DNA from 2 places in the Geodermatophilus sp. URMC 60 genome. Region 1 is predicted to be linked to the other one. Evidence: riboswitches for the same ligand, from Rfam matches in the RefSeq annotation. Region 1 holds a riboswitch; the other holds the start of a gene.
What was found. A riboswitch is a leader RNA that binds a small molecule or an ion and turns the genes downstream of it on or off. The one in region 1 is predicted to bind cyclic di-AMP.
Positions count from the first base shown of each region.

Region 2: it holds a riboswitch for cyclic di-AMP, as region 1 does, so the genes downstream of both, ACWIX3_RS16310 (hypothetical protein) here and ACWIX3_RS18505 (hypothetical protein) in region 1, are expected to answer to the same signal.

Region 1 is NZ_CP199958.1:3,920,542-3,928,044, reverse strand. It holds gene ACWIX3_RS18520 (AmiS/UreI family transporter) at 1-608, shown strand, start outside; gene fmdA (formamidase) at 621-1,868, shown strand; gene ACWIX3_RS18510 (MFS transporter) at 1,924-3,099, shown strand; cyclic di-AMP (ydaO/yuaA leader) riboswitch at 3,237-3,388, shown strand; gene ACWIX3_RS18505 (hypothetical protein) at 3,666-4,544, shown strand; gene ACWIX3_RS18500 (class I SAM-dependent methyltransferase) at 4,585-5,217, shown strand; gene phaZ (polyhydroxyalkanoate depolymerase) at 5,248-6,492, opposite strand; gene ACWIX3_RS18490 (acyl-CoA synthetase) at 6,604-7,503, opposite strand, start outside.
Region 2 is NZ_CP199958.1:3,436,464-3,443,966, reverse strand. It holds gene ACWIX3_RS16335 (MFS transporter) at 1-597, opposite strand, end outside; gene ACWIX3_RS16330 (VOC family protein) at 815-1,159, opposite strand; gene ACWIX3_RS16325 (sigma-70 family RNA polymerase sigma factor) at 1,232-2,149, shown strand; gene ACWIX3_RS16320 (GlsB/YeaQ/YmgE family stress response membrane protein) at 2,534-2,806, opposite strand; gene ACWIX3_RS16315 (polysaccharide deacetylase family protein) at 3,415-4,038, opposite strand; gene ACWIX3_RS16310 (hypothetical protein) at 4,333-4,830, opposite strand; cyclic di-AMP (ydaO/yuaA leader) riboswitch at 4,832-5,014, opposite strand; gene ACWIX3_RS16305 (rhamnulokinase) at 5,151-6,629, opposite strand; gene ACWIX3_RS16300 (bifunctional aldolase/short-chain dehydrogenase) at 6,706-7,503, opposite strand, start outside.

The DNA.
Region 1 (7,503 bases):
TGCTGGTGGTCAACGGCGTCATGCTGCTGGGGCACGTCAGCCCCGCCAGCGCCGCACCGCTGAACCTCTTCGTCGGCGCGCTCCAGGTGGTCACGCCGACCTACCTCATCATCGCCGCGAACGGCGACCAGGCGCAGATCGCGCTCGCCGCCGGGCTCTACTACTTCGGCTTCACCTACCTGTGGGTGGGGATCAACGGCATCACCGGCTGGCCGGGCGAGGGGCTCGGCTGGTTCTCCCTGGTCGTGGCCGCCGCCGCCGTGGGGTTCGCCGTCCACTCCTGGCTGGCGGTCGGTGACCGGACCTTCGGCGTCATCTGGCTGCTGTGGGCGGTCCTGTGGTTCGGCTTCTTCCTGCTGCTGGCCGGGCACAAGGACCACCTCACCGGCGCGGTCGGCGTCCTGGCCCTGGGCGAGGGCCTGCTCACGGCCGCCGTCCCGGCCTTCCTGATCATCACCGGCTGGTGGAGCGACTCGCTCGCCACGGTCCTGGTGGTCGCCGTCCTCGGCGTGCTCCTGCTCGCCGTCAGCGCCCCGCTCAGCCGGACCCTGTCCGCCCCCGCTTCCCCGGCCCCCACCCAGCCCGGTGCCGCACCGGGCGCCCAGTGAGAGGAAACCGCCATGCCCGAGGTCGTGTTCAGCGTCGACCAGAGCAGGTCCATGCGGGACCAGGCCGTGCCCGGCCACAACCGCTGGCACCCCGACATCCCGCCGGCGGTCACGATCCGGCCGGGGCAGGACATCCGGGTGGAGTGCAAGGAGTGGACCGACGGCCAGATCGGCAACAACGACTCGTCCAACGACGTCCGGGACGTCGACCTCTCCCACGCCCACATGCTGTCCGGGCCGATCGCCGTGGAGGGGGCCGAGCCCGGTGACCTCCTGGTCGTCGACATCCTCGACCTCGGGCCGGTGCCGCAGGCCCAGGGTCCCAACTGCGGGGAGGGCTGGGGCTACTCGGGCATCTTCGCGAAGGTCAACGGCGGCGGTTTCCTCACCGACTACTACCCGGACGCCTACAAGGCCATCTGGGACTTCCGCGGGCAGAAGTGCACGTCCCGCCACGTCCCCGGGGTCGAGTACACCGGCATCACGCACCCCGGCCTGTTCGGGACCGCGCCGTCGGCGGACCTGCTGGCCCGCTGGAACGCCCGGGAGCGGGCGCTGATCGCCACCGACCCCGACCGGGTGCCGCCCCTGGGGCTGCCGCCGCTGCCGGACAACGTCCTGGGCGGCACGGCCACCGGCGACCTGCTCGAGGCGATCGGGCGGGACGGCGCCCGCACCGTGCCGGCGCGGGAGAACGGCGGCAACCACGACATCAAGAACTTCACCCGCGGCAGCCGGGTCTTCTACCCGGTCTACGTCGACGGCGCGCTGCTCTCCGGAGGGGACCTGCACTTCAGCCAGGGAGACGGTGAGATCAACTTCTGCGGCGCCATCGAGATGGGCGGCTTCATCGACTTCCACGTCGACCTCATCAAGGGCGGCATGGAGACCTACGGCGTCACCACCAACCCGATCTTCATGCCCGGGCGGGTCGAGCCGCGCTACTCCGAGTTCCTGACGTTCATCGGTGTCTCGGTCGACCACCGCGACGACACGAACGCCTACATGGACGCGACGCTGGCCTACCGCAACGCCTGCCTGAACGCCATCCGCTACCTGGAGAAGTGGGGCTACACGGGCGAGCAGGCCTACCTCATCCTCGGCACCTCGCCGATCGAGGGCCGCATCGGCGGCGTGGTGGACATCCCCAACGCCTGCTGCTCGGTCTTCCTGCCGACGGAGATCTTCGACGAGGACATCCGGCCCGGCGGCCAGGGCCCGCAGCGCAGGGACCGCGGGCAGGTCTGCGTCACCTCCTGACCGAGGGTTCGCGGCCGGGCGCGGGCGGACGCCAGTCCGTCCGCGCACCGGCGCCGTGACCCGGGGACCCGCCGGCCGGCCGGGGACCGTCCGCCTGGTCGCTGCCGGCGTGGTGGCCAACCTCGCGGTCGGGACGCTGTTCGCCTGGAGCCTGGTGTCGCCCCGGGTGGTGGCCGACGCTGGGGCCCCGCGGGGCAGCGGCCCGGCGGTGTTCGCCCTCGCACTCGGGGTGTTCACCGTCGTCCTGCTCGGGGTGGGGCGCTGGCTGGCGCGGGTGGGGCCGCGCCCACTCCTGGCCGCGGCCTCCCTCGCCGCCGGGGCGGGGCTGGCCGTGACCGCGGCCGTGCAGCGGCCCGAGGCTCCCTGGCTGGGGGTGGGGCTGCTGTTCGGCGCGGCCAACGGGCTGGCCTACGGCGTCGCGGTCGCCCTCGCCGCGGCCGTCCCCGCCGGACGCCGTGGCACGGCCAGCGGTCTGGTGGTCGGCGCGTACGCGGCCGGGCCGGTGGTGCTCGGCTTGCTGTCGCCACACGTCCTCCCGGACGTCGGCTGGCGGACCCCGCTGGCCGTCCTCGCCGTGCTCGTCGCCGGTCTGGTGGGCCTCGCCGCCGCCCTCGCCCCGGCCGACGCGGGCGTCGAGCGGCGCCCGGACCGCGTGGAGGAGCCGGTGCCCGGGACGGCGGTGCTGGCGCTGTGGGTCCTCTTCGCCGGAGGCGCCGCGCCGGGTCTCGTGGTCTTCGCCACTGCTGCGCCCCTGGCCACTGCAGCGGGTCTGGGTCCCGCAGCCGCGGGAGCGGCCGTCTCCCTGCTCGCCGTCGGCAACCTGGCCGGCCGACTGGGTGCGGGCTGGTGGTCGGACGGCGTCGGGCGCCTCCCCGCACTGGGGACCGCGCTCGCGGCCACCGCCGTCGCGCTCGCCGGGCTCGCCGCGGCGGCCGCGCCCGCCGTCGTCCTGACCGCTCTGCTCGTCGTCGGACTGGCCTACGGCGCGGTCTCCGCGCTGGTCCCGGCCGCGACGGCGGACCGGGTGGGGGCCGCTGCCTTCCCGGCGGTCTACGGCCGGGTCTTCACGGCGTGGGGGTGTGCCGGCCTGCTGGCACCCCTCGTCGGCGGCAGGGTGACCGACGCCGGAGGTGCGCAGCCGGGACTGCTCCCCCTGGCCGTCCCGCTCGCCCTCGCCGCGGCCGCACTCGTCGTCCTCGCGCGCACGGGGGAGGGGACCGCCCGGCGGTGACGTCGGCCCCCGGCCGTCGATCGAGGAGGTGGGCGACGAGCGTCACTTGACGAATCGAGGGCCGCGGATTGTCACAGCTCGATAACGAAGCTACGGTCGTCGCGTCCGGTCGGTCGTTCCGCCCCCGAAGGGGGCCCGAGCGGACGCCGCCGAGTCGCCCTCAGGGGCGAGCCGGGGACCCACCGCAGTACTGGGGTGAATCCCGCTCCTGGACGCACGTCCGGAGCGGGTAGGGCTGCTTCCCGCCCGAACCCGTCAGCTAACCCGGTAGGCGGCCGTCGGAAGAAACGGAGAGCCGCCGGATGGCGTGCCCTTGCCCTGCTGCACCATCCCACCGGCTCCGGTACCGGGAGCGCTCCCGCATCTGAGGAGTCCGCGGCCGTCCGCAGCAGACGCCGCCCCGCAGGCCCACCGCGCCCGAGCACCCGCGCTCGACCGGTACCTCGCCGCTTCCCCGGTGTGCCTGCCCGGCGCTCGCCGCGCGGCCACAGCCCGCCCGCAGCCTCCCGCAGACGTGCGCGCCCCCGTCGCCCCGTCGCGCCCCCACCCCGGAGAACCCGTTCCCCATGGACACCCGCACCACGACCCCTGGCCGCACCGCCCGCTCGCGCCGCCGTCCGCCCGCCGCCGTCCGCCGTCCCGGTCTGTACCTCGGGATGGCCACCGCCGGCGCCGTCCTGGTCGGCGTAGTCGGCATCGAGCCGGCCGCGCAGGCCGAGGCGGCGCCGTCCGAGACCGTGAGCGTCGCCCGGGAGCTCGGGTTGACCGCCCAGTCCGGCCCGGTCGACGTCACCACGGAGCTGCAGCCGCTGCAGGACCTCGCCGCCACCCGCAGCGCCCGCGAGGCCGCCCGGACCGCCGCGCAGCAGGCCCAGGCCGCCGCCGACCAGGCGGTGCTCGACCGGCAGAAGGCCGAGGCCGAGGCCGCCGCCAAGGCGAAGGCCGAGGCCGAGGCCGCCGCGAAGGCGGCCGCCGAGGCCGCGGCTGCCTCCGCTGCCGCTGCCAGGCAGGCCGCCCCGGCGCAGGCCGGCCGGGCCGCTCCCGCGGCCGCCGCGCCCCGGGCTGCCGCCGCGGCGGGCGCCGCCGCCAAGATCAAGAACTCCGCCGGCCCCGTCGCCGCGGTGGTCCAGGCCGCGGCGAACGCCGTCGTCAGCAACGTCCCCGGCGCCGGCTCGATCACCCTGGGCGGCACCCGGCCGAGCGCCGCCGACCCGGGCGGCCACCCCTCGGGCCTGGCGCTGGACTACATGGTCATGTCCGACGCCGCCCTCGGCGACGCGATCGTCGAGTACCACATCGCCCATTGGGACGAGCTCGGCGTCGACTACATCATCTGGCAGCAGCGGATGCTGTCCTCGCCGAACGGCTCGTGGAAGGCGATGGCCGACCGCGGCGGCGCGACGGCCAACCACATGGACCACCCGCACGTGAACTACCGCGGCTGACCTGCGGTTGCCCGCCGCTCCGGCGGGGCAGGACGGCAGGATGGGCACCAGCTCGTCCCGTCCCGTCCCGCCGACCCTCGTCGACGCCAACCGGCTCTGGGTCGACTCACGCGTCCGGGCGCTGGTCCAGCGCCGCGTCGAGGCGCCGGTCCTGCTCCGGCTGGGCGGGCCGGTGCCCGGCGGCCGGGTGCTCGAGCTGGGCACCGGCCGACGTGGCACCGGGTTGCGCCTGGCGCTCGAGGTCTTCGGCGCCGCGCACGCCGACGGGGTCGAGCGCTACGACGCCAGCGTCGCGGCGTGCCGGGAGGCCGTGCGCGACCTGGGCGGGCGGGCCGACGTCCGGCGCGGCGACGCGACGTCGCTGGCCGCGCCGGACGGCTCCTACGACGCGGTCTTCGGCTACCACGTCCTGCACCACGCCGATGCCTGGCGCGACGTCGTCCGGGAGGCGGCGCGGGTGCTGCGGCCCGGCGGGCGCCTCTACTCCTGCGAGATGACCGCGCGCTTCGTCGACAGCCGGCCGCTGCGGGCGGTGTCCCGCCACCCGGCCGACGGCGACCGTCCCACCCCGGACGGCCTCGCCGCCGCCTGCCGGGCGGCTGGGCTGACCGTGACCGCGCAGGACACCCGGCTCGCCGGCTGCTGGACGGCGCTCGTCGCGACGCGGCCGTGAGCCGGCGCCGGGCCACGGCCGCGCGGAGCGTCAGATCAGGGGCGCGACCGTCCGCTCGGTGTCGTGCTCGGCGATGAAGGAGCGGATCACCGGGTAGATCTCCGCCTCCCACCGCGAACCGGCGAAGACGCCGTAGTGGCCGACGCCCTGCTGCAGGTGGTGGCGCCGCCGCTCCGGCGGGAGCCCGCTGCACAGCGCGTGCGCCGCCTCGGTCTGCCCGGGCGAGCACAGGTCGTCCTGGGCGCCCTCGACGGTGAGCAGCGCGGTCTCCCGGATGGCCGAGGGGTCCACGCGCCGGCCGCGCCAGGTCAGGGCGCCGCGGGGCAGGTCGTGCTCGAAGAAGATCCGCTGCAGCGTCTCCAGGTAGAACTCCGCGGGCACGTCCATGACCGCGCCGTACTCGTCGTAGAAGGCGCGGGTGGCGGCCGCGGTCGCCTCGTCCCCGGCGACCATGGCTCGGTACATGCCCACGTGGGCACCCAGGTGCCGGCGCGGGTTCATCGACATGAACGCCGTCAGCTGCGCCACACCCGGGTAGACCCGGCGTCCGGCGCCGGGGTACCGGGCCGGGACGGTCGTGGTGAGCAGCCGCTCGTAGAGCGACAGGGGGCGGCGGCCGGCGCCGGCGTTGACCCGGTTCGGGTTGACCCGGGTGTCGATCGGGCCGGCGATCAGCGTGAGGCTGCGCGGCTGGCCGGGGTCGCCGTCCGCGGCCATCAGCGCGACCGCCGCGAGCACGAGCGGGGCAGGCTGGCACACGGCCAGGACGTGCGTGTCGCGGCCGAGGTGCCGGATGGCCTGCAGGACGTGGTCGACGTACTCGTCGAGCCCGAACCGCCCCGCCGTCACGGGGACGTCGCGGGCGTTGTGCCAGTCGACGACGAAGACGTCGTGGTCGGCCAGCAGGGTGCGGACCGTGGGCCGCAGCAGCGTGGCGAAGTGCCCGGATACCGGACCCACGACCAGCACCTGCGGCTGGCCGGCGATGTCGGGCTTGGTGAAGTGGACGACGTCGGCGAACGGCGTCGACAGCACCGGCTCCGCGACCACCTCGGCCCGTCGCCCGTCGACGTCGACCGAGTCGATGTCCCAGTCGGGGCGGACGTGCGTGGGGCGCGCGTCGGCGACGACCCGGCAGGCCGCCCGCAGCCGGCGGGGACCGGGCAGCGCGGCCAGCGGCGCCGGCAGGGCCTCCAGGGCCCGCGCGGTGAGCGCCGACGTCGTCCGGGCAGGAGCGGTCAGCCGCCGCTGCCACTCGTACGCGGTGTAGAGCACAGGTGTCCGCCTCCCGAGGCCGTTCCCGTGTGGCCCGCGCCACACCCGGACGACGCTAACCGACGGCTCCGGGGCGGGCCCGCCAGGACCCGCCACAACCCGCCGGCGCGGTCAGCCGGCCAGGTCCGCGTAGGTCGTCCGGAGCTCGCGCTTGAGGATCTTCCCGCTGGCGTTCTTGGGCAGCCCGTCGGCGACGGTCACGTACCGGGGCGTCTTGAAGCCGGCCAGCCGCTCCCGGCAGAAGGCGACGAGCGCCTCCGGATCGACCGGCTGGCCGTCCCGGGGGACGACGACCGCGGCGACGGCCTCGATCCACCGCGGGTGGGGGATGCCGAAGACGGCGACCTCCGCGACGGCGGGGTGCTGGTACAGGACCTCCTCGACCTCGCGGCTGGCCACGTTCTCCCCGCCGGTCTTGATCACGTCCTTCTTGCGGTCGACGACCGTGATGTACCCGTCCTCGTCCATGACGCCGAGGTCGCCGCTGTGGAACCAGCCGTTGCGGAACGCCTCCGCGGTCTTCTCCGGGTCGTTCCAGTAGCCGACGGTGGCGTGCGGGCTGCGGTGCACGATCTCGCCCTCGACGCCGGGCCCCACCGGCCGGTCCAGGTCGTCGACGAGGCGGGTCTCGCTGTTGAGCGCCGGGGTGCCGGCGGAGCCGGGCTTGCGCAGCTGGTCCTCGGGGGAGAGCACCAGCGCGAGGGCGGACATCTCGGTCTGGCCGTAGAAGTTGAACAGCGCCATCCCGGGCAGCCGCCGGCTCAGCTCCTCGACGGTGGCGACCGGCATGATCGACGCGCCGTAGTAGCCCTTGGCCAGCGAGGACAGGTCGCGCCGGTCGAAGTCGGGGTGGCGGAGCAGGCCGATCCACACCGTCGGTGGGCAGAACAGGCTGCTGATCCGCTCCCGCTCGATCGTCTCCAGCACGGTGGCCGGGTCCGGCCCGTCCAGGACGACGTTCGTGCCGCCGAGGTAGAGGGCCGGCATCAGGAAGACGTGCTGCGCCGCGAC
Region 2 (7,503 bases), 480 kb from region 1:
CCAGGCACCGTCGCCCATCCCGAGCGACTCGCCCCAGGCGATCAGCAGCGGCGTGGCGATGATCCCGACGGTCAGGCCGATGGACAGGCCGGTGATCACGATGCCCAGACCGAGCGTCCGCTGCGCCGCCGGGGTGTGGGCGATGATCAGGGTGCGGTCGTTGGAGTAGAACACGCCCTCGCCCAGGCCGGTCAGCACGCGGGCCGCGACGAACGCCACGAGCCCGGCCACCAGACCGGAGACGACGGTCAGGACGCCGGCTGCCAGCAGCGAGACGATGATCATCTCGCGGTGACCGAACCGGTCGCCGAGCCGCCCGCCCGGGTACTGGGTGAGCATGTAGCCCAGGAAGAACATCGAGCCGACCAGGCCACCCACCGTCGCCGGGTTGGCCGCGTCCCCGATGAACCCCGACTCGTTCTGGATCATCCACGCGATGACCGGGCCGGTGACCGTCCGGTCCGCGTAGCTGACCACCCAGCCCAGCAACAGCACCGCCCACAGCGCCCGGTAGGGCACGACCGGGTGGTCGTCACGCCCGGCGTCGAGCAGCTGCTCCTCTCGGGCGGTCTCGCTGTCGGAACTCCCTGCTGCCATGGGTCGCTCCCTGGTAGGTGGGGCCTCGCCGACGATCGGCGACGGACGCAGGGAAGCGTGACGGAGGTCACCGCCCAGGGGTACCGCGCTTCCACCTGGCGGAAGACGGATCCGGCCGCATCCCCGGACGGACTCGTCACGGCGACTCCGGACGCGAACGGCGACGAGGACGTCACCGGGCCGGGCCGGTGGCGTCCTCGTCCGCGTGGTGAGCCGATCAGCCGGCCTGGCGCAGGCCGATCAGGTTGCCGTCGCCGTCCCTGGCCAGGGCCACGAGCAGGCCGCCGCCGACGTCGGTGGGGTCCTGCACCGTCTCGGCGCCGGCGCCCACCAGGGCGGCGAGGCTCCCGGCGACGTCGTCCACGTGCCAGTAGGCGACCGGGCCGGACTGCCCGTGCCGGTGGCCGTGCGGGTCCAGGCCGATCGCCTGGCCGTCGGCGTCGAACTGGGCGTAGTACGGCGCGTCCACCACCGGCTCGGCACCGAGCAGGGCCGTGAACAGCGCCTTGGCGCGGGTCATGTCGGTCACGGGGTAGATGACGGTGCGGATGCCGGTCGTCATGATCTGCTCCTCGGGGGCTCGGGTTCGGGTCTGCCATCTCTGTGACACCCGCCGACCGGGGGATGTGACGACGTGAGCGGGAACGACGTCCTCGCCGCGCAGTTCGAGGGGCACCGCGACCGGCTGACCGCCGTGGCCCACCGCCTGCTCGGCTCGCGCGCGGAGGCCGAGGACGCCGTCCAGGAGGCCTGGCTGCGGGTCAGCCGGACCGGGACCGCCGACGTGGACAACCTCGGCGGCTGGCTGACGACCGTCGTGGCCCGGGTGGCGCTCAACCAGCTGCGCGCCCGGGCCAGCCGGCGCGAGGACCCCCTCGACGACGCGCCGCCGGCCCGCCTGCACGCCGTCGCCGATCCCGCCGAGGAGGCGGTGCTCGCCGACTCCGTCGGGCTGGCCCTGCTCGTCGTCCTCGACCGGCTCGCGCCCGCCGAGCGGCTGGCCTTCGTGCTGCACGACCTGTTCGACGTGCCCTTCGACGAGATCGCGCCGATCGTCGACCGCTCCCCCGCCGCCGCCCGGCAGCTGGCCAGCCGGGCCCGGCGCCGCGTGCGCGCGGCCGAGCTGCCCGACGCCACCGAGCGGCGCCGGGAGGTGGTCGCGGCCTTCCTCGACGCGTCGCGCAACGGCGACTTCTCCGCCCTGCTCCAGCTCCTCCACCCCGAGGCGGTGCTGCGGTCCGACGACGTCGCCGCCCGGATGGGCGCCGACGCGCAGGTGTCGGGGGCGACGGCGGTCGCCCGGTTCCTCTCCGGCCGGGCGCGGGCCGCGCGGCTCGTGCTCGTCGACGGCGTACCGGGCGCGGTGTGGTCGCTGAGGGGGACGCCGCAGGTGGTCTTCGCCTTCACCGTCGAGGACGGCGTCGTGACCGCGATCGACCTGCTCGCCGACCCGCAGACCCTGGCGGGCCTGGACCTGCAGCCCCTCAGGCAGCGGGAGCCGGGCCACCGCGCGCGGACGGCGGACGCTGGCGCCCCGCACGACCACGGGTGACACGACCGTCGCCACGGTCCGCGCCCCGTCGAGGACGGGGAACGCGGGGACGAGTCGGGCCGGTACGGGCACGACACCGCCCGCCGGACGTCGCACCTCCGCCAGGCCGGTCGCCGGCGCGCTCGGTGTCAGCGCCGCGGCCTGGGGCGAGGACGGCACCGCGACACCGACGGGCAACTCGTCGCGGTGGGCGGCAGGTCGGCCCGCCCGTCGAGCGGCGCGCTCCCGCCGGTGGTCGGCCCGACCGGCCACCGGCCGGTCCTGGGGACCGTCGTCCCGGCGCGCTGGTGCCCGGGACCGACCGAGCGTCCTCCGCTCGGTCGGTCCCGGGCACCACCGGACCCAGGCGGGAGCGCTCGCTCGGCGAGCGAGTGCGTCAGCGCGTCAGAGGGATCGGGCGCCGCGGCGACCGGTGACGGCGACGTAGACGCCGAGCACGATGACGGCCCCGATGATGGAGCCGATCCATCCGGCCGTCCCCAGCTCGAAGCCCCGGCCACTGATCAGTCCGCCGAGGAGGTTGCCGACGAACGAGCCGATGACGCCCAGCACGATGGTGGCGAGGATGCTCAGGTTCTGCTTGCCGGGGATGACGGCACGGGCGATCAGCCCGGCCACGAGCCCGATGACCAGCAGGACGATGATGTTCCAGATCACGATCTCTCCTCGGGTGACACGGTCGGTCCCCGGGTCCGCGGTCGCGGCCCGGAGGCAGTGGGTGCGGCCCGGTGGGGCCGCGCTGGATCCGACGGTCGGACGCCGACGTCGTGGCGGTGCCCGAGCCAGTCGCCCGGCACGAGCGGACGACGACGACGTCATGCCCGGCGAGACCCCGGTTTTCACACCCGAACGAGTGATCTTCCGACGGGCGTCCATCCCGCGCCGCTGCGGGAGCCGGCCGGTGTGCTGGAACGACGCCCGAGACGGGGCGGACCCGCACCGGGCGTGACGGCCACGCGATCGTGGACGGCGGGCACGTCGACGACCGGCTGGTCGACGTCACCGGCGCCGACTCCGGCGCCGCCACGGTAAGCGCGTCCCTCACGACCTGTCGTACGCGGAGGTCCACCGATCGGCACCGTGACCGGTGCCGCCGGGGAGCGCGGTGCCGCGCTGCTGGCGACGCCGCGGCCCGTCGACGCCCTCGAGCGGTCTGCGGCGCCCGTGGCCAGGGCCGAGGCGCCCACCGCGAGGACCGTTGCTCCGGCGACCCCGCACCGCGCCTCCCGCAGGAGGCCGACTCCGGGACCCGGTTCGCCCGGACGTCACTGCGTGCAGTAGCCCCTCGCGGCCAGCCCGTCCAGGATCATGGGGAGGGCTGCGGGGGTGTTGTGCCCGGTGCCGTCGTGCAGGAGCACGATGCCCCCCGGCCGCACGCCCTGCAGCACCCGGTCCCGGATCGTCGTCGCCGGTGGATCCGCCCAGTCGCGGGGGTCTACGGTCCACAGCACCACCGAGTCCAGCCCGACGTCCCGGGCCGCTGCCTCCACGACGGGGTTCGTGGCCCCGTACGGCGGGCGCCACTCGCTGGGGAGCCGACCCGTGGCCTGCTCGATGACCTCGTTGGTGCGCCGGAGCTGGGACGCCACCTGCGCCCGGTCCAGCGTGGTGAGCTCCGGGTGGCTCCACGAGTGGTTCCCGATCCGGTGTCCCTCCGTGCTTGCACGACGCACGATGTCGGGTCGGGCCGCGGTCATCTCCCCGGTGACGAAGAACGTCGCCTCCGCTCCCCGGTCCGCCAGCGTGTCCAGGATGTCGGGTGTGGCGGTTCCGTGGGGCCCGTCGTCGAAGGTGAGCCGGACGTGGCCGGCTGCACACTGCTGCGGTGCCGACGCCGCCTGAGCCGGCGGAGCGAGCACCACCAGCAGCAACGCCGCGATGACGGGCATGATCCGGCGCTGCGGACCCGGTCTCAGGTCCGGGCGCGCCGGTGCGCGATCCCCGCTCATCCTGCGACCGCCGCTCGCCCTCGGCCGCGTCCCGGTGCACCTGCGCCGACTCCGGCAGGGAGAGGCCTGCGACCGGGGCTGGGGAGACCCTCCGGGAGTCGGGCTCGGCCCACCGCGCCGGCAGGGTGGGCCAGATGGGTCCGCCGTGGTGGGAGCACGCCGATCCGGCCGGCGTACCCCCACCACGGGTTCCGGATCAGGGGCACGGTGACGTGCCCCCTCCGGTGACCTGGGTCAACTGAGCCGGCCGACCGCGGCCCGGGCCGCGGCGAGGTGGTTCCGGTACGAGCCGTTGGTGTAGGCCACCCACGGCTTGAAGTTGGTGCCCTTGGCGGAGATCCGATAGGCGGCGTTGGCGTTGCACTGGGCGTCGTAGGCACAGGACCGGGAGACCGAGGGGTGCCAGCAGCTGTTGATCTGCCAGAGACCACGGTCCACCGAGCCGCTCGGACAGCCCTTCGTCGGGCCGTTGGCGTTCTGCGCGTCCGGACGACAGGACGACTCCCCCATGCCCACCGCGATCGCGGTGACGAGCCGGTCACCGCTGAAGCCGGCCCGCGAGGCGACCGTCGCGCACAGATCTGCAGGTGCTGCGCCGGCCGAGGCGTCGGGGGCCGCCATCGCCGGAGCCGGTATCGCGAGGGCGATGAGCGCCAGGACCCCCACGATGCTCAGACGGACGGGTCGCACCGGTCGGACGAGCCGGCGCATGCCGAGGACGTGCTCGTTCATGAGATCCTCCGGGCGCGCCTGCGGGATGAGCTGTCGGGTTCGGGCGGGAGGACTGCCCGGCCGTGGCGGTCACGGCTTCACCCCGAGGGCCGCTGACGCGGCCCGGAGGTCTGCGATCTCCCGTTCCTGCCTCGGGTGTGTCGAGGTCGGTCGGGCCAGCGGCAGGATTCGGCGTGCTGCCAGACCGTCCCGCGAATGCGAGCGACCCGACCGTAGGTTGTGATGTGCGTCACAGCAAACGGAACGCGGAGAAACCGGCGATGGCCGCGCCACCGCTGCTCCTCCCGGGACGCCGGCCGCTCGCCTCCCGCCCCGGCGGGTCACCTCCCGGGACCGACACGCTCCTCCGCGACGTCCCACGTGGCGCCCGAGCCGGGCGTCGGCAGGTACAGCCGGGCGTCCTGGGTGTTCCGCAGCAGCGCCCGCAGCTCGGGCAACCCGCCCGACAGCACTCCCAGCCCGCGGGCCTGCACCAGGACGTTGCCCAGGGCGGCGGCCTCGACCGGGCCGGCCAGGACCGGCAGCCCGCAGGCGTCGGCGGTGAGCTGGCACAGCAGGGTGTTGCGCGCTCCCCCGCCGACGAGGTGCACGACCTCGACGTCCCGGCCGGAGAGCTCCACCGCCCGCCGCACCGTGCGCCGGTAGGCCAGGGCCAGGCTGTCGAGGATGCAGCGCACCGTCTCCGCCTGGCTCTGCGGCGGGGTCTGCCCGCCCTCGACGCAGGCCGCGGCGATCCGCGCCGGCATGTCGCCGGGCGGCAGGAAGCGCGGGTCGTCGGGGTCGACGAGCGCGGTGAAGGAAGGCACCTGCGCGGCCGCGGCCAGCAGATCGGGCAGGTCGGCCGGCAGCCCGTGCGCCGCCCAGGTGCGCTGCGACTCCTGCAGCAGCCACAGGCCCATGACGTTGCGCAGGTAGCGCACCGTGCCGTCGACGCCGAGCTCGTTGGTGAACCCGGCGACCCGGCTGGCCTCGGTGAGCACCGGCTTCTCCAGCTCGACGCCGACCAGCGACCAGGTGCCGCAGGAGACGTAGGCGAACCGCTCGGTCGCCGCCGGGACGCCGACCACCGCCGACGCCGTGTCGTGCGAGCCGACCGCGACCACCGGCACCGGTCCGGCCAGGCCCGTCTCGGCCAGGACGGCGCCGGTCAGCTCCCCCAGCCGCTCCCCCGGCTGCCGCAGCGAGGGGAACAGGTCGCGGTCGAGCCCGAGCCGGTCGGCCAGTTCCCACGACCACTCCCGGGTGGTCGCGTCGAGCAGCCCGGTGGTGGAGGCGTTGGTGACCTCGGCCCCGACCGCTCCGGCGAGCCAGTACGCCAGCAGGTCGGGGACCAGCAGCGCCGTCCGGGCCGCGGCGAACTGCGCCGTCCCCCGCGCCGCGACCAGCTGGAACACCGTGTTGAACGGCAGGTGCTGCAGGCCGCTGACGCGGTAGAGCTCCTCGGGCGGGACGACGGCGTGGACCGCCGGCACCGCGGTCGCGTGCCGGGAGTCCCGGTAGTGCACCGGGTTGCCCAGCAGCGCGCCGTCGGCGTCGAGCAGGCCGACGTCGACCGCCCAGCTGTCGATCCCGATCCCCTGGACCGGTCCGGCCTCCCGGCCGGCGGCGCGCAGCCCGTCGAGGACGCCGGCGTACAGGCCCAGGACGTCCCAGTGCAGCGTGCCGCCGACCCGCACCGGCCGGTTGGGGAACCGGTGCACCTCGGTGAGGTGGAGCCGGTCCGGGCCGATCCGCGCGGCCATCACCCGGCCGCTCGAGGCGCCCAGGTCGACGGCCGCCAGGGTCAGCTCCGTGCCCACGACCGGGCTCCGACCCCGTTCCGCTCCTCGCTCGCCGGCGCTCGCCGCCATGCCCGCTGGGCCGTCGTCCTCGCGGTCATCGCAGGAACGCCGCCGCCACGCCGGAGTCGACGGGGACGTGCAGCCCCGTCGTCCGGGTGAGCTCGCCACCGGTCAGCGCGAAGACGGCGTCGGCGACGTGCTCGGGCAGCACCTCGCGCTTGAGCAGGGTGCGCTGGGCGTAGAACTGGCCCAGCTCCTCCTCCGGGACCCCGTAGACCGCGGCGCGCTTCGCACCCCAGCCGCCGGCGAAGATGCCCGACCCGCGGACGACGCCGTCGGGGTTGATGCCGTTGACCCGGATCTGGTGCGGGCCGAGCTCGGCGGCCAGCAGGCGCACCTGGTGCGCCTGGTCTGCCTTGGTCGCGGAGTACGCGATGTTGCTCGGGCCGGCGAACACCGAGTTCTTGCTGGAGATGTACACGATGTCGCCGCCCATCCCCTGCTCGATCATGATGCGGGCGGCCTCGCGCGACACCAGGAAGCTGCCCTTGGCCATCACGTCGTGCTGCAGGTCCCAGTCGTCCTCGGTGGTCTCCAGCAGCGGCTTGGAGATCGACAGGCCGGCGTTGTTGACCACCAGGTCCACCCCGCCGAAAGCCAGCACCGCCGACCGGAACGCCTCGGCCACGGCCTCGGCGTCGCTCACGTCTGCCGCCACGCCCACCGCGACGTCGGCGTTGCCGATCTCGGCCGCGGCGTCGGTCGCCTTCTGCAGGTCCAGGTCGGCGACGACCACGCAGGCCCCCTCGGCCGCCAGCCGGTGCGCGATCGCCTTCCCGATGCCCGACGCCGCGCCGGTGACCAGCGCGACGCGCGTGGCCAGCGGCCTGGG